4 regions of the Arthrobacter sp. E1SS-5 genome follow, and region 1 is predicted to be linked to each of the others. Evidence: riboswitches for the same ligand, from Rfam matches in the RefSeq annotation. Region 1 holds a riboswitch; each other region holds the start of a gene.

Region 1 (7,558 bases):
TGGTCCAGGCCGAGACCGGTCAAGTGCGCGAAGCCGGAGTACGGGCGGAAACGGTAGTCGCAGTCGTTGGACCGGACCTTCAACGGCCCTGCGGGGATGACCAGGCGTTCACCTTTGAACAGGGCAGAGATCGCCTTGCGCCGGTTCGCGGCATAGGGGGCCACGGCGTCCAGCTGGGGAAGCTCCTGGCTGGACGGCGCCCAGTTGCTGGCCATGAAGGCCTTGAAGGCGTTGGAACTGGGCCGCTGGGAGCGGTTGTTGACGCGCTCCTCCAACGGCTGGGAAGCAGAGTTTTGGGTGTTTTCGGCATCGTTCACGGCACCATCGTCTCACCAGCGTCCCGGCTAAGCGAACAGGCCTCCCCGGTCTCTTGTTCCCGGTCCACTACGCTGGATAAGTGAGGATTGACCTGCATGCCCACTCCAATGTCTCCGATGGCACCGAGACCCCTGCCGATGTCATGGCCTCTGCTGCCCGTGCGGGGTTAGACGTGGTGGCGCTGACCGACCACGATTCAACGGCAGGCTGGGCGGAGGCTTCCGCCGCCGCTGCAACATACGGGGTGGCCCTGGTACCGGGGATGGAGGTGTCCTGCCGGACGGAGGAGGGCATCAGCGTCCACCTCCTGAGCTACCTGCACGATCCCACCCATCCCGGCCTCCTGGAGGAGATCACCAAGGCCAAGGATTCCCGGCAGACCCGGGCCGAGCGGATGGTGACCATCCTGGCTGAAGACTATCCACTCACGTGGGACGACGTGATCCACCACGTCGCGCCCGGCGCCACCCTGGGACGGCCGCACATCGCTGACGCCCTCGTTGCCGCAGGGGTGGTGGAGGACCGTTCAGAGGCCTTCGCCTCCATCCTTACCTCCCGCTCGCGGTACTTCATTCCGCACTACGCTCCGGACCCTGCCACCGCCGTCGAACTTGTCCGTGCCGCCGGCGGCGTGCCGGTGTTCGCCCACCCCGTGGCCTCTGCGCGGGGGCGGATCGTGGGGGAGCGTACGTACCGCGAGATGATCGACGCCGGCCTGGCAGGGCTGGAAATCGACCACCGGGATAATCCGGAGGAGGGCCGCGCCTTCCTCCGGAGGCTCGCGGCGAAGCACGACCTGCTGGTCACCGGGTCCTCCGACTACCACGGAACCGGGAAGCCCAACCTGCTCGGGGAGAACCTCACGGCACCGGGCATGCTGGCGCGGATCGAGGAACTCGGCACGGGAGCCGTCGTCGTCCGCCCCTAAGACGCAGGCCGGCCCCGAAGGGCCGGCGGGAACTTAGCTGGGCTGGCGGGTCACCAGGGTGGCGTGCGCACCCAGCCGCTTGGCCATGATGTCGATGGCCGGCTGGTTCTGGTCCACGCACACGAACTTCCGGCCCAGCTTCGCGGCCACTGCCCCCAGGGTGCCGGAGCCGGCGAAGAAGTCCAGGCACCAGTCCCCGGGACGGGACGAGGCAGCGACGACGCGCCGGACCAGGCCCTCCGGCTTCTGCGTGGGGTAGCCGGTCTTTTCCTTGCCGGTGGGCGAGACGATGGTGTGCCACCAGACATCCGTGGGCAGCTTTCCCAGCTCCCGCTTGGCCGGGGTTACCAGGCCGGGGGCCATGTAGGGTTCGCGGTCCACCTCGGCGCTGTCGAAGTGGTACTTGGCCGGGTTCTTGACGTACACCAGGATGTTGTCGTGCTTGGTGGGCCACCGGTTTTTTGCGCGGGCGCCGTAGTCGTAGGCCCAGATGATCTCGTTCAGGAAGCATTCCCGGCCAAAGATGGCGTCCAGCATGACCTTGGCGTAGTGCACCTCGCGGTAGTCCAGGTGCAGGTACAGGGTTCCATCGTCGGCAAGGAGCCGCCAGGCTTCCACGAGCCGCGGTTCCAGGAAGGACCAGTAGTCGCTGAACGCGTCGTCGTAGCGGTGCAGGGCGCCCTTGATGGTGTCGTAGGAGCGGCCCTTGAAACCCACCCGGTCCCCGCTGCCTTCAGCGTTGACCACCATGCGGGTTTCCTGGCGCTGCTGCGGCCGGCCGGTGTTGAAGGGCGGGTCCACGTAAATCAGTGTGAAGGCGCCGTCCGGCAGCGTGGGGAGGTACTCCGCGTTGTCCGCGTGCACCACCAGGCTGCCGCCGTCCGGCGCCCAAACAGTGTCAGTCATCGGGGCAGTTAGCCCTCGGAGATGCCAGGCTGCGTGCCCTTGTCGGCGCCCGCCACCACTTCGCCGTTGCGGCGGCGGGTGCGGGTGCGGGTACGGCGGGCGCGCGACGGCTGGCCGCCATCGGCTGCCGGGGCGGCAGCTTCACCGGCAGGTGCGGCTTCCGGGTTGGACGTACGACGGCGGCGCTCGCCTGATTGGCCGGCTGAATCACTGCTGCGGCCTCCTTCGCGGTTGCCGCCCTTGCTGCGTCCGCGTCCGTCCCGGGACCGGGACGAGTCCCGGCCGCCGCGGCTGTTCTTCTTACCGGTCTCGCCAAGGTCCTCGAGGACCTCTGCGTCGACGCCGGCCAGGGTTCGCTTGTCGCGCGGCAGGCGGCCCTTGGTGCCCTCGGGAATGTCCAGGTCCGTGTACAGGTGCGGCGAGGATGAGTAGGTTTCGACGGGTTCGGGCACGTTGAGGCCCAGTGCCTTGTTGATCAGTGCCCAGCGTGGGACATCGTCCCAGTCCACAAACGTGACCGCGGTGCCCTTGTTCCCGGCCCGGCCGGTGCGGCCCACCCGGTGCAGGTAGATCTTCTCGTCTTCCACGCACTGGTAGTTGATCACGTGGGTGACGTCCTCGACGTCGATGCCGCGGGCCGCCACGTCCGTGGCCACCAGAACGTCCACCTTGTTGTTGCGGAAGGCACGCAGCGCTTGTTCACGGGCGCCCTGGCCCAGGTCGCCGTGGAGGGCGGCGGCAGCGAAGCCGCGGTCCACCAGTTCCTCGGCCACCTTGGCGGCGGTGCGCTTGGTCTTGGTGAAGATGATGGTCCGCCCGCGCCCGCGCGCCTGCAGGATGCGTGCCACCACTTCGGTCTTGTCCATGCTGTGCGCACGGTAGATCAGCTGGCGGATGTCCCGCTTGGTCAGGCCCTCGTCCTCCGGATCCGCGGCGCGGATGTGGGTGGGCTGGGTCATGTACCGGCGGGCCATGGCGATGACCGGGCCGGGCATCGTGGCGGAGAACAGCAGTGTCTGGCGGACGGCGGGGGTGGCAGCGATCAGGGTCTCCACGTCCGGCAGGAAGCCGAGGTCCAGCATCTCGTCGGCTTCGTCCAGGACCACGATTTTGACGTTCTTCAGGCTCAGGTGCTTCTGCTTGTAGAGGTCGATCAACCGGCCGGGGGTGCCGACCACTACCTCTACACCCTTCTTCAGGGATTCAATCTGGGGCTCGTACGCCCGGCCGCCGTAGATGGTGGCGATCCTGGCGTTGCGCTTGCGCGACGCGGTCTGAAGGTCGCTGGCCACCTGGACCGCCAGTTCACGGGTGGGAACGATGACCAGGGCCTGCGGGGCTCCCGGCACGGCCAGCTTGGCGTAGCCGGGGTCGTCCTGGCCGATGACGCGCTGGAGCGCCGGAATGCCGAAGCCCAGGGTCTTGCCGGTTCCGGTTTTGGCCTGGCCGATGATGTCGTGGCCGCCCAGGGCTACCGGCAGGGTCATGGCCTGGATGGGAAAGGGGTGGGTAATCCCGGCGTCGGCCAGGGACTCCACGATGTCGTCGCGGACGTTGTAGTCGGCAAAGGACTTTTCGGCGATCTCGTGCGGCGTCTCGTCCGAGATGATGGTCTCTTCCGGTTCGATGGTCTCCGTACCGGACACGTCGCTCAGAAGCTGGTGGGTATGCAATTCACTCACAGGGGAGTTTCCTTATTCATTTAGGCATTGGCGCTGCCTGCTCAACGGGCCGGCCAGGGCTGGCCGCTCCGGAGCACGCTCTGGCGCGCAAGCAATTCCAGTGGAAGCCGATCGCGGGCTATCTAATGCTGGCACTGGGGACCAGCGGGCAATTCTCAAGATCGCGTAGGGGCGGGCTTGTTGGTTTCAAATGGAGGAAATCAACGACCGGGCATCCAGTTCTACTCCTCCAGTCTAGCCGCATGGGTGCAGAAACACGGTTTCGGCCCGCTTGCGGCGTCCGCTGGTTGCTCAGCGGACCAGTTCGAAGTGGATCTCCCGGGTGGTGATGTCAGAGGACACCAGCCGGACCCGGACCTTGGTGCCGGACTCCAATTCGCCGGCGCAGCGAGCGGTCACCGCGGGTTCTGCGATCTGGATGATCCCGGAGCTCCCGTTGCCGTTCTTCCCATTGCCGTTGCCATTCTTCCCGTTGTTGCCGTTGCCGTTCTGCGGCTTGGACCCGGAGATCACGATCGCGTCGAACTCCTGCCCGATGTGGTTCAACAGCAGCGCCGCCTCCACGGTGTCCAGGGCCAGGCGTTCCATCCGGGATGCCAGCTGGTCCGATCCCGCCATGATGCCCGGCAGCAGCGGCAGGGCTTCGCGTGCCCAACCGGGAACATCGCCGCCGTTGCTCAGGGCCTCGCAGATGACCAGAACGAAGCGGTCCACCAAGCGGCGCAGCGGCGCGGTGGTGTGGGCATAGGCCGCGCCGATGGCGGACTGGATTCCGTCCTCGGGGACGGTTCCATCGAAGGCGGTGTAGGACGCTCCGCGGAACAGCATGCCTGCCGAATGCATGATGGCCAGCTGCCTCGGGTCGGTGGGATCCAGGGAGCGCAGGTATTCGCCGTAGCTGACTTCGCCGTCCCACGGCCTGCCCAGCACCTCCGTCTGCAGCCGGAAGTGCCTCAGGGACCGTTCATCCGGTGCCGGCATGGTGCGCAGGATGCCCACCTTGCCCTCAAGCATGAGCTCAGCGGCCGCCATCCCGGTCATCAGCGAAATCTGCGCGTTCCAGTCCTCCACCGGAAGCTGTGGAACCGCGTCAATCCGGTAGCCGCCGTCGGGCAGTTGGACAATCTCCTGCTCGGGCATGTTGAGGCTGGCGCCTTCACGGGCCCGCTCCAGTGCCACCCGCTTCAGGCCCACCTCGCGGAGCAAATGGAGCACGGGGGAGGCCGTCCCGGCGTCGAGGTCTGCCTGGGCGCCCTTGTAGCTGAGCTTGTCGCGGCTGCGGACACGCGCCCGACGGACGCCTACTGCCAGGACGGTTGCTTCGGCGTCGAGAGTGAAGTCCCAGACGAAGGCAGAACACTCCTGGCCGGGAAGCAGGCTCCCGGCCCCTTCGCTGATGACCTCCGGGTGCAGCGGGATCCGGCCGTCCGGGGCGTAGAACGTCTGGCCGCGCCGCCGCGTCTCGGCGTCCAGGGGACCTCCCGGCGCAACGAAGGCCGGAACATCGGCGATCGCATACATCACGCGGTAGCCGTCCCCGTCCAATTCGATGAACACTGCCTGGTCCAGGTCGGTGGAGGACGCCGGATCGATGGTGACGAACTCTACGGCGGTCAGGTCGTAGGACGGAAGCTGCAGCGCGGCCACGGCAGCGAGGGCGTCTTCCACGGCTTCGGCGGGGTATGGACCCGGAAGTTCAAGTTCCGTCCGCAGCAGGCCCAGCGCCTCTTCCAAGGCGTTCTTATGGTCGTGGACGTTGGGGGCCAGCCGATGATGTGACACAAAATTCAGCGTAGCCCCAAGTTCCGGGATTAAGCAGGCTCAGGAGCCGGCGGCGTCCAGCGCGTCGAGGAGGGAGGCAGCAGCGGCGGCGGGATCAGGGGCTTCGGTGATGGCACGGACCACCACGATCCTGCGCGCGCCCGCCTCCGCCACCTGGTGGACGTTGCCGTGGTCGATGCCGCCAATGGCAAACCAGGGCACCGGATCCCCAGCCTGCCGGGACGCCCCGGCTGCATACTTCACCAGGTCGGGACCGACGGCGGCCCTGCCGGGTTTGGTGGGCGTGGCCCAGACCGGACCCACGCAGAAGTAGTCCAGGCCGGAGGGGCCGGCGGTGGCGGCAAGGGCGGCATCCACCTGTTCAGCCGTGTGGCTGGAAAGTCCGATGGCGGCGTTCCCGTTGACCAGCGTGCGTGCTGCCGCCAGCGGCAGGTCCTTCTGGCCAATGTGGAACACAGGGGCCCCGGAAAGCACGGCGATGTCGGCGCGGTCATTAACCGCCCACAGCTTGCCGTGCCGCACCGCCACTTCCTTCAGCACCGCCAAAAGGTCCAGTTCCTCGGCGGCCTCGATGGTCTTGTCCCGCAGCTGGATGATGTCCACGCCGCCGGCAAACGCCGCGTCCACGAACTCCGCAAAGTCGCCGCGGTCCCGCCGCGCATCGGTGCAGAGGTACAGGCGGGCAGCCTTGAGGGCCTCATTGTCCCGGGCGTTGACAACCTCGGCATTGGCGACTCCGCCGGCTGGAGCGTGGGAACCTGCAGGAAAGGATGGGGTGGTCGCATTCATGCCTGCAAGCCTAATTCCTCTAAACTGGGGAGGTACTGCGGGAGCCCGCGGCAGCTGTCACAAAGCGCCGGGCTGAGAGGGCGTCAGAGCCGACCGCTTGACCTGATCCGGTTAATGCCGGCGTAGGGAAGGAACCCACATGCGTACCCCCGGCACTGCCCATCCCGCGTCCGATGATGCGTCCATCCCCTCCACCCTTCCGGCAACACTACGGGCCGACGTCGCCGTCATTGGCGGGGGAGTGGTGGGACACGGCATCGCCTGGGAGGTGCAGCGTTCCGGACGCTCCGTCGTCCTCATTGACGACGCGCCCGGTTCCGGCGCCAGCTGGGCCGCCGCCGGCATGCTGGCCCCGGTGAGCGAACTGCACTACCAGGAGGAAGACCTCCTGGAACTCATGCTGGAGGCATCGTCGCGGTGGCCGGGGTTCGCTGCCGGTCTCGCCGATGCATCGGGCGCGGATTCCGGATACCTGACGACGCCGACACTCGCCGTGGGTGCCGACGCCGCAGACCGCCGCGCGCTGATGGACCTGCGCACGGTCCAGCAGGCCCACGGGCTGGCGGTGGAACCCCTCACCGTGCGGGAGGCGCGCCAACGCGAACCCCTCCTCAGTCCCGCCATCGCCTGCGCCCTCGACACCCCCGCGGACCACCAGGTGGATCCCCGGCGGTTGGTGGCGGCCCTGCGGCTGGCGCTGGCCCGCGCCGCGCAGGAGTTGCCGGGCCCGGCTGTGGCAGGGGCGGTGGACGGGTACGCCGTGCCGGACCGGGCAGCCGGGCTGTTGTGGGACGGCGGAACGGTGGCAGGAGTCCGGCTCGCCGGTGGCGGCACCGTCCTGGCAACGGAAACCGTGGTGGCCAACGGCCTGCAGTCAGGTGCGCTCGCGGACCTTCCCCCCGGCCTCGAACTGCCGCTGCGGCCCGTGCACGGGGACATCCTCCGGCTGGCAGTTCCCCGCCACCTCCAGCCCCTGGTGACAGCTACGGTGCGGGGGCTGGTCCACGGAATTCCGGTGTACATCGTGCCGCGGCAGGACGGGACCGTGGTGATCGGAGCCACCCAGCGCGAGGACGCCCTGTCCGATGCCGTCAGTGCCGGCGGCGTCTACCAGCTGCTGCGCGATGCCCAGGCCCTGGTGCCCGCCGTCGCT
Region 2 (7,558 bases), 430 kb from region 1:
GCGTTGCCGCTCTTGAGGGCCAGCCCCGCGATGTCAACGGTGACGTTGGGACGTGCCTCGTAGATCGCTGCCACCACGCCCATGGGCACGTTGACCTGGCGGAGGCGCAGGCCGTTGGGCAGGGTCTGGCCGCGGACCACGTTGCCTACGGGGTCGGGGAGATTGGCGAGGTTCTCAAGGGCCGACACCAGGCCGGCAACCCGGGCTTCGGTGAGGGTAAGCCGGTCCAGGAGGGCCTTGGAGGTGCCGTTGTCCTTGCCCCGCTGCACATCCATGGCATTGGCGGCGAGGATGGCCTGGACGTTCTCCTGCAGCGCGGCACCCACGGCGCGGAGGCCGCGGTCTTTCCAGGCGCGGTTGGCGGTGGACATCCTGCGGGCTGCGTGGCGGGAGCGGTCGGCAATGGCGTGGACCGCAGCTTCCACATCCGCGGGGGAAAGAGCGTCCACTGCTGATGCCTGCCCTGCCGACGGACCCGGCTGCGCCTGCGCAGCAATGGTTCCGGAATTTTCAGCAGTATGGATCAGGGCTTCAGTCATGCTCCAAGTTTAGGCGAGCCTGCAGCTCACAACAGCACCAGGTCATCAACATGAACAACTTCGCGGTCGTAGCCGCTGCCCAGCTCCTCACCAAGTTCCCTGGTGGACCTTCCCAGCATGTGGGGCAGCTCCTGGGATGAGTAGTTGACCAGTCCACGGGCAACAACGGTGCCGTCAGCGCCCGCCAGTTCCACGGCGTCGCCCGGCTCAAAGTCTCCGTGGATGGCGGAAATGCCCGCCGGCAGCAGGGAGGTGTGGTGGTGCAGCACGGCGCGGACAGCTCCATCGTCCAGGACCAGGCGGCCCTGCACAGAGGCGACGTGGGCCAACCACAGGAGGCGGACCGGTTTGCGCGCACCGTTGACGGAGAACCAGGTGCCCACGTCCTCGCCGTTCAGGGCCGCGGCGGCGTTGGGTGTGGAAGTCACCAGGGCGTGGATGCCGGAGCCGGCGGCCATGCTGGCAGCTTCTACCTTGGTCATCATGCCGCCGGTGCCCACGCCGGCCTTGCCCGCCTTGCCGATGGACACGCCCTCAAGGTCGTGCGCGCCGGTGACCAGGGGGATGCGCTTGGCACCCTGGGCGGGCGGACCGTCATAGAGGGAGTCGACGTCGGACAGCAGCACGAGTGCGTCGGCCCGCACCAGGTGGGCCACCAGGGCGGCAAGCCTGTCGTTGTCGCCGAAGCGGATTTCGTGGGTGGCAACGGTATCGTTTTCGTTGACCACGGGGACCACGCCGAGGTTCAGCAGCCGGTCCATGGCGCGCAGGGCATTGGTGTGCTGGCTGCGCCGCATCAGGTCCTCGGCCGTGAGCAGGACCTGGCTGACGGTGACGCCGTGCGCGCCGAAGGCCTGCGTGTAGCGGGCCATCAGCAGGCCCTGGCCCACGCTGGCAGCGGCCTGCTGGGTGGCGAGGTCGCGGGGCCGCTTTGCCAGTCCCAGCGGAGCCAGTCCGGCGGCGATGGCGCCGGAGGACACCAGGATGATCTCGGCGCCGGCGTTGCGCTTGGCCGCAAGCGCATCCGCCAGGGCGGTGAGCGACTCTTCAGAAATGCCGCCCTTGATGCTGGTCAGCGAGGATGAGCCCACCTTCACCACGATTCGCCGGGCACCTGCCAGCGCACTCCGATCCGCGGCGTGCCCGGCCGGTTCCGCGGTCAAGCTCCTAGAGGTCATCGTCGGCGTCCAGTCCGCTTTCCTTGAGGGGCTGGGCGGCGCGGCGGCCACTGACGGATTCGGTCCAGATCCCGGCTTTCCGTTCCGCCTCAAGCTCGGCGCGGGCAGCAGCCTTGGCCTCCCGGCGTTCCAGCTGCTCCTCGCGCTTCTGGCTGCGGGTGGGGCGGTCGCCGATATCGGCGAACCGGGGATCGGTGCCACGTGGCGAGGCAAGCAGTTCGGCCCCTGCCATCATGGTGGGCTCCCAGTCGAAGACGACGCCGTCGTCCCCGCCGATGACCACGGTGTCCCCCGGCTTGGCGCCCTGCTTGAACAGCTCGGTCTCCACGCCGAGCTTGGCCAGGCGGTCTGCGAGGTAGCCAATGGCTTCCTCGTTGGTGAAGTCGGTCTGCTTGACCCAGCGCTCGGGCTTTTCACCCAGGACGCGGAACAGCGGCTCCAGGTTCTTCTCCTCGCGGCGGATCTTGAACCCTGCTTCATTGACGGCGCGCGGCCGCAGCACGGTGGGCTGGACCTTGGGCGGGGCGGCGGCTACGGCGTCCCGCGCGGCCTGGACAATCTCGGCCATGGCGAAGCCGAGCTGGCGCAGTCCCTCGTGGCTGGTAGCAGAGACTTCGAAGACGCGGTAACCGCGCGATTCGAGTTCCGGGCGCACAAACTCTGCCATGTCCTTGCCGTCCGGCAGGTCCACCTTGTTGAGGGCAACCAGGCGGGGGCGGTGGTTCAGGGGGACCACCTCGCCGTCCTGGCCGGCATAGCTCATGTCGACGGCGTACTTTTCCAGCTCACCCTCGATGATGGCGAGGTCGGAGAGAGGGTCCCGGTCCGATTCCAGGGTGCCGCAGTCCAGCACGTGCACCAAGGCAGCGCAGCGCTCAACGTGGCGCAGGAAGTTGTGCCCCAGCCCGCGTCCCTCGCTGGCTCCTTCGATGAGGCCGGGAACATCGGCAATGGTGAAGCGGACATCGCCTGCCTGCACCACGCCCAGGTTGGGAACCAGGGTGGTGAACGGGTAGTCGGCGATCTTGGGGCGGGCGGCGGACATCGCTGCGATGAGGCTGGACTTGCCCGCGGACGGGAAGCCCACCAGTGCGATATCCGCGATGGACTTCAGTTCCAGCACGATGTCGCGGGAGTCACCCTCGAGGCCCAGCAGCGCGAAGCCGGGGGCGCGGCGCTTTTGCGATGAGAGGGCGGCGTTGCCGAGCCCGCCCAAGCCTCCGGCGGCCGCTACGTACTCGGCACCCTCACCAACGAGGTCGGCGAGCAGGGTGCCGTCCTTGGTCTTGACCACCGTGCCGTCCGGAACGGGCAGCACCAGGGTCTCGCCGTTCTTGCCTCCGCGCCAGTCACCCATGCCGGGGCCGCCGTTGCTGGCGTGCCGGTGGGGTGCGTGGTGGTAGTCGAGGAGTGTGGTGGTCTGGTGATCGACGCGAAGGATCACGTCACCGCCGTTGCCGCCGTTGCCGCCGTCGGGCCCACCCAGCGGCTTGAACTTCTCGCGGTGGACGGAGACGCATCCGTGGCCGCCCGATCCGCCGGATACGTGCAGGACTACCCGGTCTACAAAGCTGGCCACGTGGATCTCCTCAAATGCTGTTTACCTGGCGTCCGGAACGCCACATCGATTGTAATGCGGTTAAAAGAACAGTGGAGCGGACCCACAGGCCCGCTCCACCGCTTCAGAACTGGTTGTTACTCTGCAGCTGCAGCAGCAACGATGTTGACCACGCGACGACCGCGGCGGGTGCCGAATTCGACGGCGCCCGGGGTCAGTGCGAACAGGGTGTCGTCACCGCCACGGCCAACGCCGGCGCCCGGGTGGAAGTGGGTGCCACGCTGGCGGACGATGATCTCGCCTGCGGAAACCACCTGGCCGCCGAAGCGCTTGACGCCGAGGTACTGAGCGTTGGAATCGCGGCCGTTGCGAGTGGAGCTCGCGCCCTTTTTATGTGCCATCTGAAATGCCTGCCTTTGAAATTCTGGGGAATCTGTTGGAAAACCTGAACAGTAACCGGTGGTTACTTGATGCCGGTGATCTTGACCTTGGTCAGTTCCTGGCGGTGACCCTGGCGCTTCTTGTAGCCGGTCTTGTTCTTGTACTTCTGGATGACAATCTTAGGACCACGCAGGTCCTGGAGGATTTCAGCCGTAACAGTTACCTTGGCCAGGTCAGCGGCGGCGGAGGTGACCTTGTCACCGTCAACCAGGAGCAGTGCGGGCAGCTCGATGGTGCTGCCGGCTCCACCGGCGACGCGGTTCAGGGTAACGAAGTCTCCAACGGAAACCTTCTCTTGGCGGCCGCCTGCGCGGACAATCGCGTACACCACTTGGGAACTCACTTCTCTCGACGTTTATTACAAAATTTGCGTGCGGCACCCGGCTCAGAAATTGGCTGGGTTCCCGCTGTGCCTCAACGCCGTGGATTTCCCGGGGAAATCCGTGAGCCGTCCCGGTGGAAAAGTCCGCTTGTTATGCACAGCGAATTGCTCCAGGGTCATAACCCAAGTGTTGGCGTAAGCACCGAGGATCCAGAATACGCTAAATCCGTCCACGGCCGCAAATGAGGCTGGTTCCGGCGGCCCGGCTGTGGTAGTAACCACAAACCCGGCGGGCAGCACCGCAACCATGCTCCCCCATCATAGCGGCGGCGCCGCCGGCAGCCGTCAGGAATGCAGTCTCGGCGCGTCGAAGAATTCCACTTCCAGGCGGCAGGACTGCTTGAACGCGGTGACCATCGCTGCCCTTTCATGGTCGGAGGCTTTCCGCCCCGCTTCATCCACGATGGAAACAGCCCGGCGGGTGGCTTCGGCGAAGGCCTCGTCGGCATAGGTGCGGAGCCAGGCAGCGTAGGCATGCCCGTCCGGCTCACCGGAGGCAATGAACTGCTCGTGCAGCTTCTCCCCCACCTCGGCATAGAGCCAGAAGCAGGGCAGGACGGCGGCAGCAAGGACGGCATAAGAGCCCGACGCCGAAGCTGCGGTGAGGTGGTCCACGTAGGCCTTAGTGACGGGGCCGAGGCCGCTCTGGGCGGGCCGGGTGCTGAGCCAGGAGCGGTGGAGTTCCGTTTCCACCTCAAGGCAATGCTGGGCCGATCCTGCCCAGAACAACTGTTCGGCCTCCGAGGGGGCCAGGGCGCTGGTGCGGGCCAGCACACGGGAGTACCCGTTGAGGTACAGGGCGTCCTGGGCCAGGTAGTAGGCAAAGTCCTTCTCGGGCAGGTCTCCGGCGGCCAGGCCGCGGATGAAGTCCAGCGCATAGATGTCGTCGAGGTCCTGCTGGGCTTCCACCCACAGCCGGGCCGCGAAGCCGCCTTCCTGCAGTGCCGGCCGCAGGTGGTGGAAGTGGTGCACCGGTCCGTTTCCCTGGCCCACCTCCAGCAGGCCCGAGTTCTCGAGAGCGCCGGCCAGCCAGGGCTTGACCGTCCGCAGTGATGCTTCCCAGTCGCCCAGGCGGGCCTGCACCGTTGCCATGGCCGAGGAAAGGGAGCAGCCGGTGCCGTGGCTGTTGCGGGTGGCGATCCGGTTGCCCGGGACTTCCACTACGTCCTGCCCCAGCAGGCCCGCGGTGTTGACCAGCGCGTCCGGGCAGTGCTCCCCTGCAAGGTGCCCGCCCTTGACCAGCACGGTAGCCCCGGTGGCATCGGCCAGGCGCCGGCCCTGGGCCAGTGCCTCGTCCCCGCTCTCCGCGGGATCCGCTTCCACCAGCATGGCCAGTTCGGGCAAGTTGGGGGTGATGAGATGGGCGAGGGGCAGCAGTTCCCGCAGCGCGGCTTCCGCCGACGCCTGCAGCAGCCGGTCACCGCTGGTGGCAACCATCACCGGGTCAAGGACCACGACGGCGGGACGCACCTTTTCGAGCCACCCTCGCACAGTTCGGATCACTTCCCTGTCACCCAGCATGCCGATCTTGACGGCGTCGATACTGATGTCGTCACTGACCGCATCCAGCTGCTGGGCCAGGAAGGCGGCCGGCGGAACATGCACGGCCTGCACGCCCTGCGTGTTCTGGGCCGTGAGGGCGGTGATGACGGCCATGCCATAGCCCCCGTGGGCAGCGATGCTTTTCAGATCTGCCTGGATGCCTGCCCCGCCTGACGGGTCCGAGCCCGCAATGGAGAGGACGCGCGGAACGTCACGGCCTGCGGGCAAGGCGGCGGATGCATCGGATGCAGTGGGCAGGGGCATGGAAAGGGTGGAAGACAAGAGACATCCCTTCGCCGGTACTAGCCGGACAGGTTCAACGGGTCTGGATCTCAGCCGGCCTTCTGCGCGGCACCCCGTGTCGGTTTCCAGCCTAGCTGCTGGGGCCCGTCCGCAGGAAAGGTGACAGCACCTGCGCAAAGGTGAACGGCTGCCGTACGCAGGAATCCCCGCCCTGCGGACGTTTCCCCCTGTAATTCACGGGGGAGCCGTCCACTGAACGGGGACTCCTGGATGTTCCTACGCTGCTGCCGGCCTCAGCCTTTACAGCTCCGAGGCCGGAACGCCGACGCCGAGGATGATGGGTTCCTCCGCCGCCTTGCCCGGTTCCGCGGTGGCCTGTGCCTTGTCCGTTTCCGGGGCCTTGGCCGCGTGCGAATGGCCCCCGGCAGTGGCCTGGACGTTCTCGTGGTGCTGGACAGCGGTCTCGTTGGCGGCACCTTGGGCACGGCTGGCGCCGCGGTGGCGCCGCGGCCTACGCTGCCGGGACTGTTCCAGCGTGTGGTCCGAATAGTCCTTTTCGGCTGGAGCTTCCACTGCGGGGCGGGCTTCCGCTCCCCCGGTTCCGGCTTCCCGTTCCGGCGCGGGCTGTTCCGTTGCCGGCTGTTCCGCTGCCTTCGGCGCCTCGGCAGCCTTGGCCGGAGCATCCTCCATGGACGACGCCGGCTGGCCGAGGTGGGCGAATGCTTCAGCGAGCCGGTCTAGGGTGAGGGCCGGCTTGGGCTGCTGTTCCTCCGCGTGCTCCACGAACGGAAGCGGGACTTCCTCGCCGCCGAACGTCAGGACAGCTGCGGGACGCGTGGGGGTGTCGGCGTCGTGCTTTTCCTCTGCCGGAGCGGGCGCAGGCGGAGCGGCCGGCACCTGGCGGGTTGCCGCCACCTCATCGTCGTGCAGGTGCGCGGCGTGGGCAGCAGCGGCGATGTTTGCCAGGGCGAGGCGGGTGGCTTCCGCCTTGGCGTGCCGCTCGGCGTCCGTGGGCTCCGGGTGGACGGTGTGGACCTGGACGGCAGGGACTGGCGCGGCTTCGGTCTGCTGGCCGCCGCGTCCGCGCCGCCGCTTGCGCTCCGAACGTGCGCCGGGCTGGTTGTTGTCGGTCCGCTGGCCTTCGGTGCGGTGGGCTTCCGGCCGGGCTTCGGGCCGGTTGTCGCTGCGCTGGACATGGTGGTGCTCGGCGGCAACGACGTTGGCGCGGCGGTGCTCCACGGGATCGTCGTGGGTCACCATGCCGCGGCCGGCGCAGGCCTCGCACTGTTCACCAAAGACTTCCAGCAACCCGGTACCCATGCGCTTGCGGGTCATCTGGACCAGGCCGAGGGAGGTCACTTCAGCCACTTGGTGCTTGGTGCGGTCGCGGCCCAGGCATTCCACCAGGCGGCGCAGCACCAGGTCGCGGTTGGATTCGAGCACCATGTCGATGAAGTCGATCACGATGATGCCGCCGATGTCGCGCAGCCGGAGCTGGCGCACCACTTCCTCGGCAGCTTCGAGGTTGTTCTTGGTGACGGTTTCCTCGAGGTTGCCGCCGCTGCCGGTGAACTTGCCGGTGTTGACGTCCACCACGGTCATGGCCTCGGTGCGGTCGATCACCAGGGAGCCGCCGGAGGGCAGGAAGACCTTCCGTTCGAGGGCCTTGTGGATC
Region 3 (7,558 bases), 1.1 Mb from region 1:
GAAATCGATGAGCACATGGAGGAACGGTCCGCCGGGGGCGGGCACGAGCCGGACCATGACCGGCACGGGCAGGAGCCGGACCGCACTGCAGGCCAGCTGCGGGAACAGGATCAGCAGGAACAGGAACCGGACGGGATTCCTGCCGAGACCACCGCGAGGGGCCGCGCATGAGCGTCAACCTGACCCTGCTGATCGTGATGGGCGCCCTGTACGCCTGCGGCATCTACCTGATCCTGGAACGCAGCCTCACCCGCGTACTGCTGGGGCTGATGCTGCTGGCCAACGCCACCAACCTGCTGATCCTGGCCACCGGGGGCTACGCCGGCCTGGCGCCGCTGTTCGCCAAGGACACGGCCGCCCAAGAGTACAACGACCCGTTGCCGCAGGCCTTGATCCTGACCTCGATCGTGATTTCCTTCGCGGTCACGGCGTTCATGCTGGGCATCATCTACCGCACCTGGGTCCTGGCCCGCCAGGACGAAATCCAGGATGACCTTGAGGACCGCCGCGTGGCCGCGACGCCCAGCTTTGACGCCGAGGACGACGCTGAAATTCCCGCGGAAACCTCCGAGTTCCCGCTTGCAACTGTCACCGCCGGCGGCCGGGAAATGCCCGCCGAACACGCTGCCGCGGAGGAACAGCCCGGCTCGCTCAACGTTGACCCCAACCCGGAAGGAGGCGGAAAGTGAACATCGCCAGCCTGGCCCCGCTCGCCGTCGTCCTTCCCATCCTGGGCGCCGCCCTCACCTTCCTGCTGATCCGGCACTCCCGCGCCCAGCGTGCGGTGAGCATCGCCCTGCTGTCACTGACCCTGCTCCTTGAATGCCTCCTGCTGGCGTCCGCCTGGAACGGCGGCACCACCGCGGTGAACATTGGCGGCTGGGTACCGCCGTTCGGCATCGTCATGGTGGTGGACCAGTTCTCGTCGCTGATGCTGGTGGTGTCCTCCGCCGTGAGCCTCGCCGTGCTGGTCTACGCCACCGGGCAGGGCATGGCCGACGGCGACGAGGACGCTCCGGTCTCGATCTTCCACCCCACCTACCTGATCCTGGTGGCCGGGGTGTCCAACGCGTTCCTGTCGGGGGACCTCTTCAACCTGTACGTCGGCTTCGAGATCCTGCTGACCGCAAGCTACGTGCTGATGACCTTGGGCGGCACCGGACCACGCATCAGGGCCGGCGTCACCTACGTGGTGGTGTCCGTAGTGTCCTCCGTGCTGTTCCTGATCGCCATCGCCATGGTCTACGGCGCCACCGGCACGGTCAACATGGCGGACCTGGCCCTCAAGCTCGGCGGCCTGGACCAGGGCACCAAAACGCTCCTGCACGTGATGCTGCTGGTGGCGTTCGGCATCAAGGCAGCCGTCTTCCCGCTGTCCTTCTGGCTCCCGGACTCCTACCCCACGGCCCCGGCGCCGGTCACCGCGGTGTTCGCCGGCCTGCTGACCAAGGTGGGCGTGTACGCGATGGTCCGGACGGAGACCCTGCTTTTTCCCGGCGACACCCTGAACACGCCCCTGATGGTGGCGGCGCTGCTGACCATGCTGGTGGGCATACTGGGTGCGCTGGCGCAGAGCGACATCAAGCGACTCCTATCGTTCACCCTGGTCAGCCACATCGGCTACATGGTGTTCGGGCTGGCCATGTCCTCCGCGGTAGGCCTGGCGGCCGCCGTGTTCTACGTGGCCCACCACATCACCATCCAGACCAGCCTCTTCCTGGTGACCGGCCTCATCGAACGCCGCGGCGGCAGCTCCTCGGTGGACCGGCTGGGTGGCCTGGCCAAGCTCTCGCCCATGCTGGCCCTGCTGTTCTTCATTCCCGGCATGAACCTGGCCGGCATCCCGCCGTTCTCCGGATTCCTGGGCAAGGTGGGGCTGCTGCAGGCCGGTATTGAACTCGGCACGCCCCTGGCCTACGCGCTGGTGATCGGCGGCGTGGTGACCAGCCTCCTGACGCTGCTGGCCATCGCCAGGGTATGGAACCGCGCATTCTGGCGCCGCCCAACCGACGCCGAACATCCGGACCCGGTGCTGCTCGCCGCACCTGGGGCGAGGGCTTCAGGGCCCGGAGCCAAGGCCAACAACACCGTGACCCTCCTGCCGCGCACCATGGTGGGTTCGACGGCGGGCCTGGTGGTCCTCGGTTTCGCCCTGACCATTTTCGCCGGGCCGCTGTTCAGTCTCTCGGACCGGGCAGCACGGGACATGTTGGACCGGGCACCGTACATCCAGGCGGTCCTGGGTGAGGGCACCGCCGTACCGGGAGCCATGGGCGGGACAAGCGCCGGGACAGGCGCCGGGGGAGGAACACGATGAGCCGCAAACGCATCTCCCTGCGCCAGGAACTGCCGCTCCTGGTCTGGCTGGTGGTTGTCTGGGGCGCCCTCTGGCAGGATTTCAGCCCCGGCAACCTCCTGTTCGGTGCCCTGCTGGCCGTGGGTGTGGCCCGGCTCTTCTACCTTCCGCCGGTGGAACTCAGCGGCCGCTTCAATATCCTTTACGCGGTGCCCTTTGCCCTGGTGTTCCTGTGGAAAGTGGTGGTGGCCAGCGCCCAGGTGCTCTACCTCGCCACGGTCCGCGGGCCCAAGGTGACCAACGCCGTCGTCGCCGTGCGGTTGCGCAGCCACCAGGACCTGATCGTCACCGCCACCGGGCACGTCATCTCCCTGATCCCGGGGTCGCTGGTGGTGGAGGTGGACCGTTCCACGTCCACCCTCTACCTGCACGCACTCAACATCACCTCGCCGGAAGACGTGGAGGGCCTGCGGGACGAAGTGCGGTCCATCGAGGCCGGCCTGATCCGCATCATGGGCAGCCGGGAAGAACTTGAAGCCGTCCGAATGGAGGCCGCCGCATGATGCACCTGGTCCTGGCTGTTACAGCCGTCATCTTCTCGCTGGCCGCCGCGGCGGCCATTATCCGGATCGCCCGCGGACCTTCGCTGCTGGACCGGGTGCTTGCCACCGACGTGCTGCTGGCCATCCTGGGCGGGGCATTGTGCATTGACATGGCCGTGAACCGGCACCTGAACAACCTGATGCTGGTGGTGGCCATCTCCGTCATCGGCTTTATCGGGTCCGTGACGGTGGCCAGGTTCGTGGCGGACCGGAGGGTGAAGCCTGATGAATCCTGACTTTTCCGGCCCCGACGCCTGGATCGACCTTGTGTCGGCCATATTCATGGTGGTGGGGGCACTCATGTCCCTGGGCGCCGCGATCGGCCTGCTCCGTTTTCCTGACCTGCTGAGCCGCATGCACGCCGCCACCAAGCCCCAGGTCCTGGGCCTGTTCCTGCTGCTGGCCGCGATTGGGCTGCAGATGCGGACATGGTGGGTGTGGCCGGTGCTGGTGGTGGCCTGGATCTTCCAGCTGCTGACGGTGCCCGTATCCGCCCACATGGTGGGCCGCGCCGGCTACCGTACCAAGCACCTGCACCGGGAGCTGCTCACGGCCGATGAGCTTGAGGCTGTGGTGCAAAAAGCCGCCGCCGAGGCTGCCCGGAAGGACAGCCCCGACGACGGCCGGCAGCGCTAAGGGCTAGACGATGTCCTGGGTCTTGGCGAACCGGGCGATGGCGCGCTGGGTGCCGCGGTTGGCCAGGACCTGAATGATGGCGCTGACCGACGCCGAGATCAGCGCAAAGGTCAACGCCGAACGCAGGCTGGTGGGGACGTCCTCGTGCTTGCCGGTGGGCGGCTTCTGTCCGGTGGTCTTTTCCCAGATGGTGTTGACCAGCTTGGTGCCGGCCAGGCCTGCGCCGAGGCTCACCCCGGTCCCGAGCAGCTTGATGAGAAGGTTCATTCCTATTACTCCTTGCGGACGGAAAACGGACTGCCTCCAGCCTAGCCGTACACCCGCCGCCGTCCCGGCAAGGGTCGGGGCAAGGGCGTGGCCGGCTGGTGGGACTTGTTGGACTGATTAACGCACCGGCTGATTAGGCGGCCGGCGGCTCGGTGCGGAACTTGATCATCTTGTGCGTGCCGTCGCAGTACGGCTTGATGGCGGATGCCCCGCACCGGCACAAGGCCACCGTCTTCCGGTCCCGGGGCACGGCACCACCGGACGGGGTGACGATCTCAAACTCGCCCCGGACAATGAGGGGCCCGTCCGGGCAGACCACGATCGAGCTCGCGGCAGGTTCCTGCTCCTCATGTACCTGGTCCATGTCGGCTCCTGTTCCATGCTGTTCAAGGTTCATGCCTGCACCGCACCCATCGTTGTTGTTCCTGGCCTGCCGGGGACACCTCTGCTTGGCCCACCTTGGAGCCCGCCGCGGTGGCGCCTGTCACGCTGCCGCCGGCACGGCCGCCCGGAGCGATGACTGCCCGGCTTCCCAGGACGACATCAGGTGGGCGGAAAGGCGGCTGTCGATGGCCATGACGGCCGTGGCCCCGAACAGGACATCGGCAAGCAGTTGCGGTTCGGCTTCCACCAGGCCGCCGGCAAGGTCCCGTCCCGCGATCTGTTCGTGCACGGCGTCGGCCTCCACGTGCTCGTCAAAGTAGTGCGTGATGTCCGGGCCGAAGCCGTGCCGGCGGAATCCGTTGCCGTAGAAGCGGTTGGGCTGGGAGGACGTCATCTCGTAGATTGCCAGGTGCCCGGTGATGGCGCCGCGAAGCCGCCGGTTCAAACCGCAGAGCGACATGAGGTTGACGGAGGCCAGGGAGATCGCCGGGACGGCGTCCACGTAGGCGCCGTAGCTGTCGTCCAGGCCCAGGCCGCGCATGGTCCGGGCGAACAGCGCGCTGTGCATCCGCTCAGGCCGGCCGCCGCCGTATTCGTCCGCCTGGATTTCCACCAGGGCCGCCTTGGGCCGGCCGCTGAGCCGCGGAATGGCCCACGTGTGCGGGTCGGCTTCCTTCAATTGGTACATGGATTTGTGGACCAGGAACTCCTTGAGCTGGTCCAGCGTGGCTTTCCTGGCCACGTAGCGGGACACGCTCGGACCAGTGTCCGTGGCGGCCAGGCCGAACAGGACGTCGGCAACGGCGTCGCTGGTCATGGCAACCCCGCCGGGCGGTTCGAAGTTCCCTGCGGCCTGGCAGGCGGCAGCGCGCAGTGCCGCTTCGAACGGTTCCTCGATCAGCCGGCGGACCCTGATCAGCGACGGCTCCCACTCCCAGTGGTCCGAAGCGCCGTCCAGGCCGGAGTAGTGGAGTTCGTAAAGGCAGAAAAGCGAAAGTTGGATGTCTTCGTCGGCGATGATGTCGCCGGTTCCGGCCAGCTGCCGCACCACCAGGGAGTACAGCCCGTCCAGGCCAGGCCCGGCGGTGTCCGGATGCGCCAGGACCTGGAACAGTGCGCTGCTGACGGGTCCTCTGGGTTCCGGGATTCTCATGGGGCTCCTTGGTCTGCCGCGCTGCTGACGGGAACGAACGCGGGGCCGCCCATGGTCAGTCCCATGCCCGTCCTCCTCGAAACCCGGGAGACAACATAGTAAGCATGATTACTAATAAAAGCTAAGTGAGCGGCCTCCATGCTCCACGCCGTTGCGAACGGCCGGTCACATCCGGTCCGATCGGTGCCGGCAGCCCTCAATCCGGTGCCGCCCGGTGTAAACTTGACCACGCCCGGAAGGGCAATCAAAAGCCTTACCCAAACCAAAAAGCAACACTAAAAACGACAGGGGAGCGCCGCCGTCGGGCATCCTGGCACAAGCCGGGCACCGCAGGTGGGCGCTGAGAGTGCGGACAGCCGCAGACCCTCGAACCTGATCCGGTTAGTACCGGCGCAAGGGAGTCGAGTTCTCAAAGTGTCGCGGCTGCACGGCAACGGGCCGTCAGCCGGGTCCACTTTCCCCTCCTGTTTCCCAGGAGGATCACATGAGCACTGCAGCAATCAAGAAGACCACCAGCAGGTCCTGGCGCGTCGTGGACATCGTGGTGGCGGCGCTGGTGGCCATCGCGGGCGGCGTCATCTTTTGGGCGTGGGACCAGGGCGCGGCAGCGCTGTCGGCCCCCATGAACGCCGCCTACCCACCCCTCACCGGGCTGCTGGCCGGCGGATGGATGATTCCGGGCGTGCTGGGCATGCTCATCATCCGCAAGCCGGGCGCGGCCCTGTTCTGCGAGACCGTGGCCGCCACCGGTGAGCTGCTCATGGGCTCCCAGTATGGCGCCTCGGTGCTGTTCTCCGGTTTCATCCAGGGACTGGGGGCGGAGATCATCTTCGCCATCTTCGTTTACCGGAAGTTCAACCTGCCCGTCTCCCTGCTGGCGGGCGCCGCGGCCGGCTTCTTCTGTGGCCTGAACGACTCCTTTGCGCCGTGGGGCTGGAACATCGCCTACTCGGGTGCGGACAAGTTCGCCTACATCGTCCTCACCACCATCTCCGGCGCGGTCCTGGCCGGCGCCCTGTCCTGGCTCGCCACCCGCGGCCTGGCCCGCACCGGCGTGCTGAGCTCCTTCGCCTCCCGCAAGGCTGCCACGGAGCCAGTCTTCTCCTGATGGCACCCTCCCAGGGCGCAGCCGGCGCCGTGAACCCAGCCGCCGTCACCGCCCGCGGCTGGGGCTGGCGGCATGCCGGCAGGGCCAAGCCCGCCGTCCACGCCCTTGACCTGGACATCAGCCCCGGCGAGCGGGTGCTGCTGCTTGGCCCCTCGGGCGCCGGAAAGTCGACGCTCCTGCATGCGCTGGCCGGCGTGCTGGGAGACATCAACGACGACGGCGAGGCAGGCGACGCCGACGAGTCCGGTTCGCTGCTGGTTGACGGCGCCGTGCCCAGGTCCCAGCGCGGCCGCGCCGGGCTGATGCAGCAGGACCCGGAGACGCAAGTGGTCCTATCGCGGGTGGGGGACGACGTCGCCTTCGGCGCCGAGAACCTTGCCGTGCCCCGCGACGCCATCTGGGCGCGCGTGCACGAGGCGCTTGCCGACGTCGGACTGTCCCACCTCCCGCTGGACCACCCGACGTCGGCCCTGTCCGGCGGGCAAAAGCAGCGCCTGGCGCTGGCGGGGATCCTGGCCATGCGCCCCGGGCTGATCCTGCTGGACGAGCCCACCGCCAACCTGGACCCGGACGGGGTGCTGGAGGTCCGCGACGCCGTGGCGCGCTGCCTGGACAAGACCGGAGCCACGCTGGTGGTGGTGGAGCACCGCGTGTCCGTGTGGAAGGACCTGGTGGACCGGATCGTGGTCCTGCAGCCCGGTTCGTCAACCGAACCTGCCGTGCTCCTGGACGGGCCACCGGACCGGGTGCTCAGCGAGGCGCGGACCATGCTCGCCGCGGCGGGGGTGTGGGTGCCCGGCTACGTTCCGGCCACCCGTGCCCGCTCTGCGGTGCAGGCGCCGGGAACGGGGAACCTCCTGCTGGCCGCGGAACAACTGGGCGTATCCCGCGAGCGTCCGCGCCGCCAAGGCTTCCGCAAAATCCCACCCGTCCCCGTCCAGGAAGGCGTGGCCGCCCAGGTCCGCGCCGGGCAGGCACTGGCCATCACCGGTCCCAACGGCGCCGGCAAGTCCACGTTCGCGCTGACCCTCGCCGGCCTCCTGGAACCGGTGTCCGGAAAGGTGTCCGCCACCCTGGACCTCAGCCGCGGTGCGGGCATCGACCCGTTCCGG
Region 4 (7,558 bases), 340 kb from region 1:
TCCTCACTGGAGCCAAAAGGCTTCTCCATCACCAGGCGCGTGCCGGCTGCAACTTCGCCAGGCTGCAGGGTCTCGCATGCCAGCTGGCTGATGCGGGGTGGCAGTGCGAAGTAGACGGCCACCGGGCCTTCAAGGGTTTTCAGCAGGGCAGCCAGCGCGCCCTTGGCCGTCACATCCACCTGGTGGTACACCGTCTCCTTCTGCAGCAGGTCCAGGGCTTCCTTGCCCGGCTCATCCGCTGCCCCGGCTGCCGCCGCAAACGATGACTGGACCCGCTCTCGCCACTGTTCGGGCGTCCATGGGTCAGAACCGGCCCCCACCAGGCTGAGGCCAGCGGCCCGGCCTGCGGCAACAAGCCGCGCCAGGCCCGGCAGGAGGAGGCGGCCGGTGAGGTCGCCCGAGGCGCCGAGGATTAGCAGGGTCTTGACAGTTGTTTGGCTCGTCATTTGGCCAGCATGCCACCTTAGGTGTCTGACTTGATACCCTAGATAGTCGAGTCCCGATCATCTCCTGAAAGAAGTTCACGGCGCGTGTTCAATTCACTCTCTGACCGGTTGACAGCAACCTTCAAGAATCTCCGCGGCAAGGGCCGCCTTACGGAGGCCGATGTTGATGCCACCGTCCGCGAGATCCGCCGTGCCCTCCTGGACGCCGACGTCGCCGTACCGGTGGTCCGCGAATTCACCGGCCGGGTCCGCGAACGCGCCCTGGGCGCCGAGGTCTCTGCCGCGCTGAACCCCAGCCAGCAGATTGTCAAGATCGTCAACGAGGAACTCCAGGAGATCCTTGGCGGCGAGACCCGGCGCATCCGGCTGGCCAAGAACGGCCCCACCATCATCATGCTTGCCGGCCTTCAGGGTGCGGGCAAGACCACCCTCGCGGGCAAGCTGTCCAAGTGGCTGAAGGCCCAGGGCCACAGCCCCATGCTGGTGGCCTGCGACCTCCAGCGCCCCAACGCCGTCACGCAGCTGCAGGTGGTGGGCCAGCGCGCCAACGTGCCGGTTTTCGCACCGCACCCCGGCGCCACCTCCCAGGAACTGGACCAGCCCGCCGGCGACCCGGTCGCCGTCGCCCGGGCCGGCGTCGAGGAAGCACGCCAGAAGCTGCACGACGTCGTCATCGTCGACACCGCCGGCCGCCTTGGTGTGGACGCGGACATGATGGAACAGGCCCGCCAGATCCGCCGCGCCATCGTCCCCAACGAAGTCCTCTTCGTGGTCGACTCCATGATCGGCCAGGACGCCGTGAACACGGCCCTCGCCTTCGATGAAGGCGTCAACTTCACCGGCATCGTGCTGTCCAAGCTCGACGGCGATGCCCGCGGCGGTGCCGCGCTTTCCGTTTCGTCAGTGACGGGCAAGCCCGTCATGTTCGCCTCCACGGGTGAAGGGCTGGACGATTTCGAGCTCTTCCACCCGGACCGGATGGCCTCGCGCATCCTGGACATGGGCGACATCCTCACGCTCATCGAACAGGCTGAGAAGGCCTGGGACAAGGATGAAGCCGCCCGGATGGCGAAGAAGTTCGCCGACCAGGAAGACTTCACCCTTGAGGACTTCCTGGCCCAGATGCAGCAGATCCGCAACATGGGCTCCATGAAGAAGATGCTCATGATGATGCCGGGCGCGCAGAACATCCGGCAGCAGCTGGAGCAGTTCGACGAGCGGGAGATCGACCGTGTCGAGGCGATTGTCCGGTCCATGACCCCGCACGAGCGGCTTGCCCCGAAGATCATCAACGGTTCGCGCCGCGCCCGCATCGCCCGTGGTTCCGGCGTCCACGTGTCCGAGGTCAACGGCCTGCTGGAACGGTTTGCGCAGGCCCAGAAGATGATGAAGAAGATGGCCCAGGGTGGAATGCCGGGAATGCCAGGGATGCCCGGCCTGCCCGGAGCCGGCGGCGGTGCGCGGAAGAACGCCAAGAACGCGCCCAAGAAGAAGGCCAAGTCCGGCAACCCGGCCAAGGCTGCGCAGGAGCGCAAGGAAGCCGAAGCCCGGCGCGCCAATGCTGCCAAGGCACTGCCCACCGGAGCCGCCTTCGGCCAGCAGGGTGGCGACTTCGACCCGTCCCAGCTGAACCTCCCCAAGGGCTTCGACAAGTTCCTGGGCAAGTAGCAGTTCACCACCATCGTGCAGCGCCAGGTGTCGTTTTGATCGCTCAAGACGACACCTGGCGCTTTTCGGTGGGGATGCCGGCAGCGTGGAATAGGGTTGGGACATGTTCAAGCAGAGGGTAGTGTTCGTGCACGGCGCCGGAAACTTCGGCGCCGCCGCGTGGCCGCGCCAGCACGGCATGGCACTGTCCTATGACGCGCTGTTCCTGCGCCGGCACGGCTACGATGCCGTCGCGGATCCGGTGGAGTCCTCGTTCGCCGAAGACACCGCCATTATCCTGCGGTCCTTGGCGGACGACGGGCGCGGCGCCGCGGGCGGCCACGTGGTGGCGCATTCCCAGGGGGCCATCGCCGCCATGATGGCCGCGGTGGAACGTCCCGACCTGGTCTTTTCATTGACCCTGGTGGAACCGGCGTGCCTCTCGCTGACCGCGGAACTGCCGGCCACGGCCGCCCACATCAGCCTGATGCAGCCCCTCTTCGACGTGCGCCACCAACTCAGCGACGAAGACTTCCAGCGCGAATTCGTCCGCCGGGTCTACGCCACGGACCTCCAGCAGCCTGCCACCATGGAGGAGAAGCGGTCCGCCCGCAGGCTCCGGCTCCAGTCGCCTTCGTGGGAGGCACCGCTGCACATCGTTCCCGGCGTGCCCACGCTGGTCCTGACCGGCGGCTGGGAACCACTCTATGAGGAAATTGCCGGATACCTCCGGGAGACCGGCGCCCTGCACCACGTCGCAGCGGGAGGGCACCGGCCCCAGGACTCCCCGGAAGGGGACCAGGCCATCCGCCAGTTCATCCGGCAGGTCGGCCGGAGCCAGCCGGCCCGGGCTTCCTGAGCCGGGCGCGGCTGGCATCCAGCGCTGCAGCCGGTCAGCTTTCCGCGGGCACCCGCAGTTCGGGCAGGTAGACCTTGCCGCCCGCAGCCAGGAACTCCTCACTTTTCGCCCGCATCCCCGACGCCACGCCGGCGACCGCAGCCTGGGCCTCCGCTGAGCCGAATTCGTCCCGGATGTCCTGGCTGATCCGCATCGAACAGAACTTCGGCCCGCACATGGAACAGAAGTGCGCCGTCTTGGCGGGTTCCGCCGGCAGGGTCTCGTCGTGGAAGGCCTCGGCGGTGACAGGGTCCAGCGACAGGGCAAACTGGTCGCGCCAGCGGAACTCGAAGCGGGCCTTGGACAGCGCGTCGTCCCGTTCGTGGGCGCCGGGGTGGCCCTTGGCGAGGTCCGCCGCGTGCGCCGCAATCTTGTAGGTGATCACGCCGGTCTTTACATCGTCCTTGTTCGGCAGGCCCAGGTGCTCCTTCGGGGTGACATAGCAGAGCATGGCGGTCCCGTACCGGGCAATCTCGGTGGCACCGATGGCCGAGGTGATGTGGTCATAGCCAGGGGCAACGTCAGTCACCAGCGGCCCCAGGGTGTAGAACGGCGCGCCCTTGCACAGCTCCTGCTGGCGCTCGACGTTTTCCCGAACCAGATGGAACGGCACGTGGCCCGGGCCTTCCACCATCACCTGCACGTCGTACTTCCAGGCGCGCTGCGTTAGTTCGGCGAGCGTGTCCAGCTCCGCGAACTGGGCCGCGTCGTTGGCGTCCGCCGTCGAGCCCGGGCGCAAACCGTCCCCCAGGGAAAAGGCGACGTCGTACTTCGCGAAGATCCCGCACAGCTCATCGAAGTGGGTGTACAGGAAGTTCTCCTGGTGGTGGGCCAGGCACCATCCCGCCATGATCGAGCCGCCGCGGGAGACGATGCCCGTTACCCGGTTGGCTGTCAGCGGGACGTAGCGCAGCAGCACCCCGGCGTGGATGGTCATGTAGTCCACACCCTGTTCACACTGCTCGATCACGGTGTCCCGGAAGATTTCCCACGTCAGGGCGTTGGCCTCGCCGTTGACCTTTTCCAGCGCCTGGTAGATGGGCACGGTGCCGATCGGTACGGGGGAGTTGCGGATGATCCACTCCCGCGTGGTGTGGATGTCGTCGCCGGTGGACAAATCCATCACTGTGTCGGCACCCCACTGGGTGGCCCACTGCAGCTTGTCCACCTCCTCCGCGATGGAGCTGGTTACTGCGGAGTTGCCGATGTTGGCGTTGATCTTCACCACGAAGGCCTTGCCGATGATCATCGGCTCGGATTCCGGATGGTTGATGTTGCTGGGGATGATCGCCCGGCCCGCCGCGAGCTCACTGCGCACCAGCTCCACGTCGCAGTTTTCGCGCAGCGCCACGAAGCGCATTTCCTGGGTGATGATGCCCTGCCGCGCATAGTGCATCTGCGTCACTGTGCGGCCGTCGACGGCGCGGCGGGGCACCGGCTGGGCACCCTTCCACTCCGCGGAGGCGGCACCCCGGCGCACAGCCGAGCGGCCGTCGTCGAGCAGGTTGCGCTCCCGGCCGCTGTAGGGCTCGGTGTCCCCGCGCCCCGCAATCCATTCTGAGCGGAAGGGTGCCAGGCCGCGCACGGGGTCGCTGCCCGGCCCTGCGGTCCGGTAGGTCCGGAACGGCGGGTTCGCCTGGCCGTTGGGTGACGGCTCCAAGGCAATTTCCGTCACCGGCACCCGGATTCCCGCTTTTTCGTCCTCGACATAGGCGAGCGAGTGGGACTTCAGGGATTGGGTCACCGGATATTCCGCTGCGTCGCCGGGCTCGCCGGCGGACGGCAGGAGGGCAGGGTTCAACTGGGTGTTTTGTGTACTCAAGGGAATACTCACTTCCTTCGCCGGCATTACCCGGACAGGTTCAACGGTCGCAGGCTGCATCAGCCCGATCTCAGCCCCTGCAGGGGCACCCGTGTGGTCAGGAACGAAGCTACCACAGGCCCCTGGAACTGCCTTGTCACATTTCCCGGTGCTAGCCTGTCCGGGCAGCGAAAGGAAGTCCTGATGCCGGAAGTCATTGAATTCAGCGGACCCGTCCTGACCGGACCGGACAGCGTCAGGTACGGGCTTTGGTCCGTGGACGGGACCCTCACCTTCACCCCGCCTGGGACGGAGCCCGGCAGGGTCCTTGACGGCTGGGTACTGCCCGGGTTCGTTGACGCCCACTGCCACATCGGGCTCGGCCCAGGCGGCCCCGTTGACGCCGCAACAGCTGAAAACCAGGCCCTGGCCGACCTCAACGCAGGAACCCTGCTGGTCCGCGACGCCGGATCGCCGGCCGACACCCGCTGGATGCAGGGCGGCCGGGACTATCCCGTGCTGATCCGTGCCGGGCGCCATGTGGCGCGGACGCGCCGCTATTTGCGCGGCTTCGCTGAGGAGGTGGAGCCGGAAGGCCTTGTGGAGGCGGTCCGCAAGCAGGCCCGCCACGGCGACGGCTGGGTCAAGCTGATGGGTGACTGGATTGACCGCAGCGCCGGCGACCTGGCGCCTTCCTTTCCTGCCGCCGTCGTGCGTGACGCCGTCCAGGCAGCCCATGAGGAAGGTGCCCGGGTGACGGCGCACTGCTTCGCCGAGGACACCCTCGATCAGATGCTGGACGCCGGCATCGACTGCATTGAACATGCCACGGGCCTGCTGCCCCGCCACCTGCCCCGGTTCGCCGAGCAGGGGGTGCCAATCGTGCCCACCCTTATCAACATCGCAACCTTTCCGGACATCGCTGCACAGGCGGACCCCAAGTTCCCCCGGTACGCCGCACATATGCGCGCCCTGTGGGAACGCAGGCTGGAACGGGTGGCGGAGGCGCATGCCGCGGGGGTGCGGATCTTCGCCGGAACTGACGCGGGCAGCACGATCCGCCACGGCAGGATCGCTGACGAGATCCTGGCACTGCACCAGGCCGGGCTGCCGATGGCAGCAGCACTGGATGCCGCCTGCTGGGCAGCCCGCGCCTGGCTGGGGGCGGACGGCTTGGCAGAAGGGGCACGGGCCGACGTCGTGGTGTGCCGGGAGGACCCGCGGGCCGCACCGGAAACCATCAGGGACCTGGAACACGTGGTGCTGGGCGGCCGCATCGTCCGCTGACTGGAAGAGCCCGGGAAACTTGGAATAAATTGAAGCTTCAAGTAATTTTACTATGTGACAGGCCGCCAACGGGACGGCCTCCAACACAAGGAGCCTTCAATGACCGCAGCAGCCAGCAGCCAGGATCTTCTTCCTGCCGACCTCGCCATGGGCACCGTGATGCTCAAGGTGGGGGACATGAAGCTCATGACCGACTATTACCAGCGCGCGCTGGGGCTTGAGGTGGTGGCTGAGCAGGACGGCGGGCTCTACCTTGGCCGCCTCGGGACCCCTTTGGTCCACCTGGCACCGGCGCCCGGGCTGCATCTTCCCGGCAGGGGAGAGGCGGGCCTGTTCCACACTGCCCTGCTGTTCGAGGACCAGGCCTCCCTGGCCGCCACGGTCGCCACCGCCGCCCAGTATGAGCCGCGATCCTTCACCGGCAGCGCCGACCACCTGGTGAGCGAGGCCTTCTACTTCACCGATCCCGAAGGCAACGGCATTGAGCTGTACTGGGACCGACCGCGCAGCAACTGGTCCTGGAACGGAACGGACGTGGTGATGGACAGCCTTGCCCTGCCGCCGCAGCGGTACCTGGAGCAATACCTTACGGAGCAGTCCCTGGAAGGCCAGCGGCAAACGTCCGCCGGTGTTGGGCACGTGCACCTCCAGGTGGGCGACGTCCAGACTGCCCGGGACTTCTACGTGGGAACCCTCGGCTTCGAAAAGACGGCAGGCTGGCACGGGCAGGCCTTGTTCGTATCCGCCGGCCGCTACCACCACCACATGGCAATGAACGTCTGGAACAGTCGCGGTGCCGGGCCCCGCAAGGACACGCTGGGGCTTGGGGAAGTGCTGATCGAGGTTCCTTCAGGGGACGACGTCGGGGCGCTGGCCGACCGCCTCAAGGTTGCCGGAGTGGCCTCGCACCACACCGGTGCCGAGCTCCGCTTCGAGGACCCGTGGCGCAACCGGATCCGGGTGGCTGTCCGCTGACGGCCGACCTTGGCCGGGCGTTTGCACGGCACCGCGGCAGATTAGGGTGCTGGTGTGCGCCGACACACGGGCAACTACTAGGCTGATGCCGTACGGCCGGGCTGCACCAGCGCCCGGCGCGCTGTTCCGCCAACGGAAGAAGGGCAACCGCCATGGGCTTCACCGAGATCTTTGTCGCCACCCATGACGCCGCGCTGAAACGCGCCGGCATCCTCGATCAAGGAAGCGGCTCCGCGGCGGCCGGCCGCCCCGCCGGCCAGGCGGTGCGGATCGAGGGGATCAGCGACTTTGAGGTCGAGCAACTCGGTGACCTGGCGGGCACGGCCGTCCACGCAGGCGGGGCCGACTACGAGCTGACCATGGTGGATGTCTCCAGCGATTCGCTCCTCGCCGTTCCGCCCGCCATGGTCCGCGCCCTGGCGGACCTGCTCACCTACGAAACCGAAGGTGAAGGCAACGTCCTCGACGATGTGGCCGAACAGTGGGCCGCCCAGGAGGACATGC

Evidence for each region. Region 1 has a riboswitch for thiamine pyrophosphate ahead of thiO (glycine oxidase ThiO). Riboswitches for the same ligand answer to the same signal wherever they lie in the genome.
Region 2: it holds a riboswitch for thiamine pyrophosphate, as region 1 does, so the genes downstream of both, thiD (bifunctional hydroxymethylpyrimidine kinase/phosphomethylpyrimidine kinase) here and thiO (glycine oxidase ThiO) in region 1, are expected to answer to the same signal.
Region 3: it holds a riboswitch for thiamine pyrophosphate, as region 1 does, so the genes downstream of both, ACIGJD_RS18580 (ECF transporter S component) here and thiO (glycine oxidase ThiO) in region 1, are expected to answer to the same signal.
Region 4: it holds a riboswitch for thiamine pyrophosphate, as region 1 does, so the genes downstream of both, thiC (phosphomethylpyrimidine synthase ThiC) here and thiO (glycine oxidase ThiO) in region 1, are expected to answer to the same signal.

The regions. Positions count from the first base shown of each region.
Region 1 is NZ_CP172703.1:2,879,296-2,886,853, reverse strand. It holds gene ACIGJD_RS13350 (aminopeptidase P family protein) at 1-317, opposite strand, end outside; gene ACIGJD_RS13345 (PHP domain-containing protein) at 398-1,246, shown strand; gene ACIGJD_RS13340 (DNA-methyltransferase) at 1,280-2,152, opposite strand; gene ACIGJD_RS13335 (DEAD/DEAH box helicase) at 2,161-3,834, opposite strand; gene ACIGJD_RS13330 (RNB domain-containing ribonuclease) at 4,126-5,616, opposite strand; gene thiE (thiamine phosphate synthase) at 5,656-6,405, opposite strand; TPP riboswitch at 6,433-6,551, shown strand; gene thiO (glycine oxidase ThiO) at 6,545-7,558, shown strand, end outside.
Region 2 is NZ_CP172703.1:2,449,357-2,456,914, forward strand. It holds gene ACIGJD_RS11380 (glutamate-5-semialdehyde dehydrogenase) at 1-539, opposite strand, end outside; gene proB (glutamate 5-kinase) at 566-1,717, opposite strand; gene obgE (GTPase ObgE) at 1,707-3,296, opposite strand; gene rpmA (50S ribosomal protein L27) at 3,413-3,676, opposite strand; gene rplU (50S ribosomal protein L21) at 3,739-4,047, opposite strand; gene thiD (bifunctional hydroxymethylpyrimidine kinase/phosphomethylpyrimidine kinase) at 4,384-5,904, opposite strand; TPP riboswitch at 5,912-6,009, opposite strand; gene ACIGJD_RS11410 (Rne/Rng family ribonuclease) at 6,184-7,558, opposite strand, start outside.
Region 3 is NZ_CP172703.1:3,967,185-3,974,742, reverse strand. It holds gene ACIGJD_RS18625 (Na+/H+ antiporter subunit A) at 1-171, shown strand, start outside; gene ACIGJD_RS18620 (Na(+)/H(+) antiporter subunit C) at 168-689, shown strand; gene ACIGJD_RS18615 (Na+/H+ antiporter subunit D) at 686-2,317, shown strand; gene ACIGJD_RS18610 (Na+/H+ antiporter subunit E) at 2,314-2,859, shown strand; gene ACIGJD_RS18605 (MrpF/PhaF family protein) at 2,856-3,134, shown strand; gene mnhG (monovalent cation/H(+) antiporter subunit G) at 3,124-3,534, shown strand; gene ACIGJD_RS18595 (DUF4235 domain-containing protein) at 3,538-3,801, opposite strand; gene ACIGJD_RS18590 (CDGSH iron-sulfur domain-containing protein) at 3,935-4,165, opposite strand; gene ACIGJD_RS18585 (iron-containing redox enzyme family protein) at 4,286-5,338, opposite strand; TPP riboswitch at 5,615-5,755, shown strand; gene ACIGJD_RS18580 (ECF transporter S component) at 5,823-6,446, shown strand; gene ACIGJD_RS18575 (ABC transporter ATP-binding protein) at 6,446-7,558, shown strand, end outside.
Region 4 is NZ_CP172703.1:2,538,222-2,545,779, reverse strand. It holds gene ACIGJD_RS11855 (glucose-6-phosphate dehydrogenase) at 1-446, opposite strand, end outside; gene ffh (signal recognition particle protein) at 531-2,114, shown strand; gene ACIGJD_RS11845 (alpha/beta hydrolase) at 2,218-2,952, shown strand; gene thiC (phosphomethylpyrimidine synthase ThiC) at 2,987-4,813, opposite strand; TPP riboswitch at 4,809-4,916, opposite strand; gene ACIGJD_RS11835 (amidohydrolase family protein) at 4,997-6,079, shown strand; gene ACIGJD_RS11830 (VOC family protein) at 6,179-7,054, shown strand; gene ACIGJD_RS11825 (hypothetical protein) at 7,207-7,558, shown strand, end outside.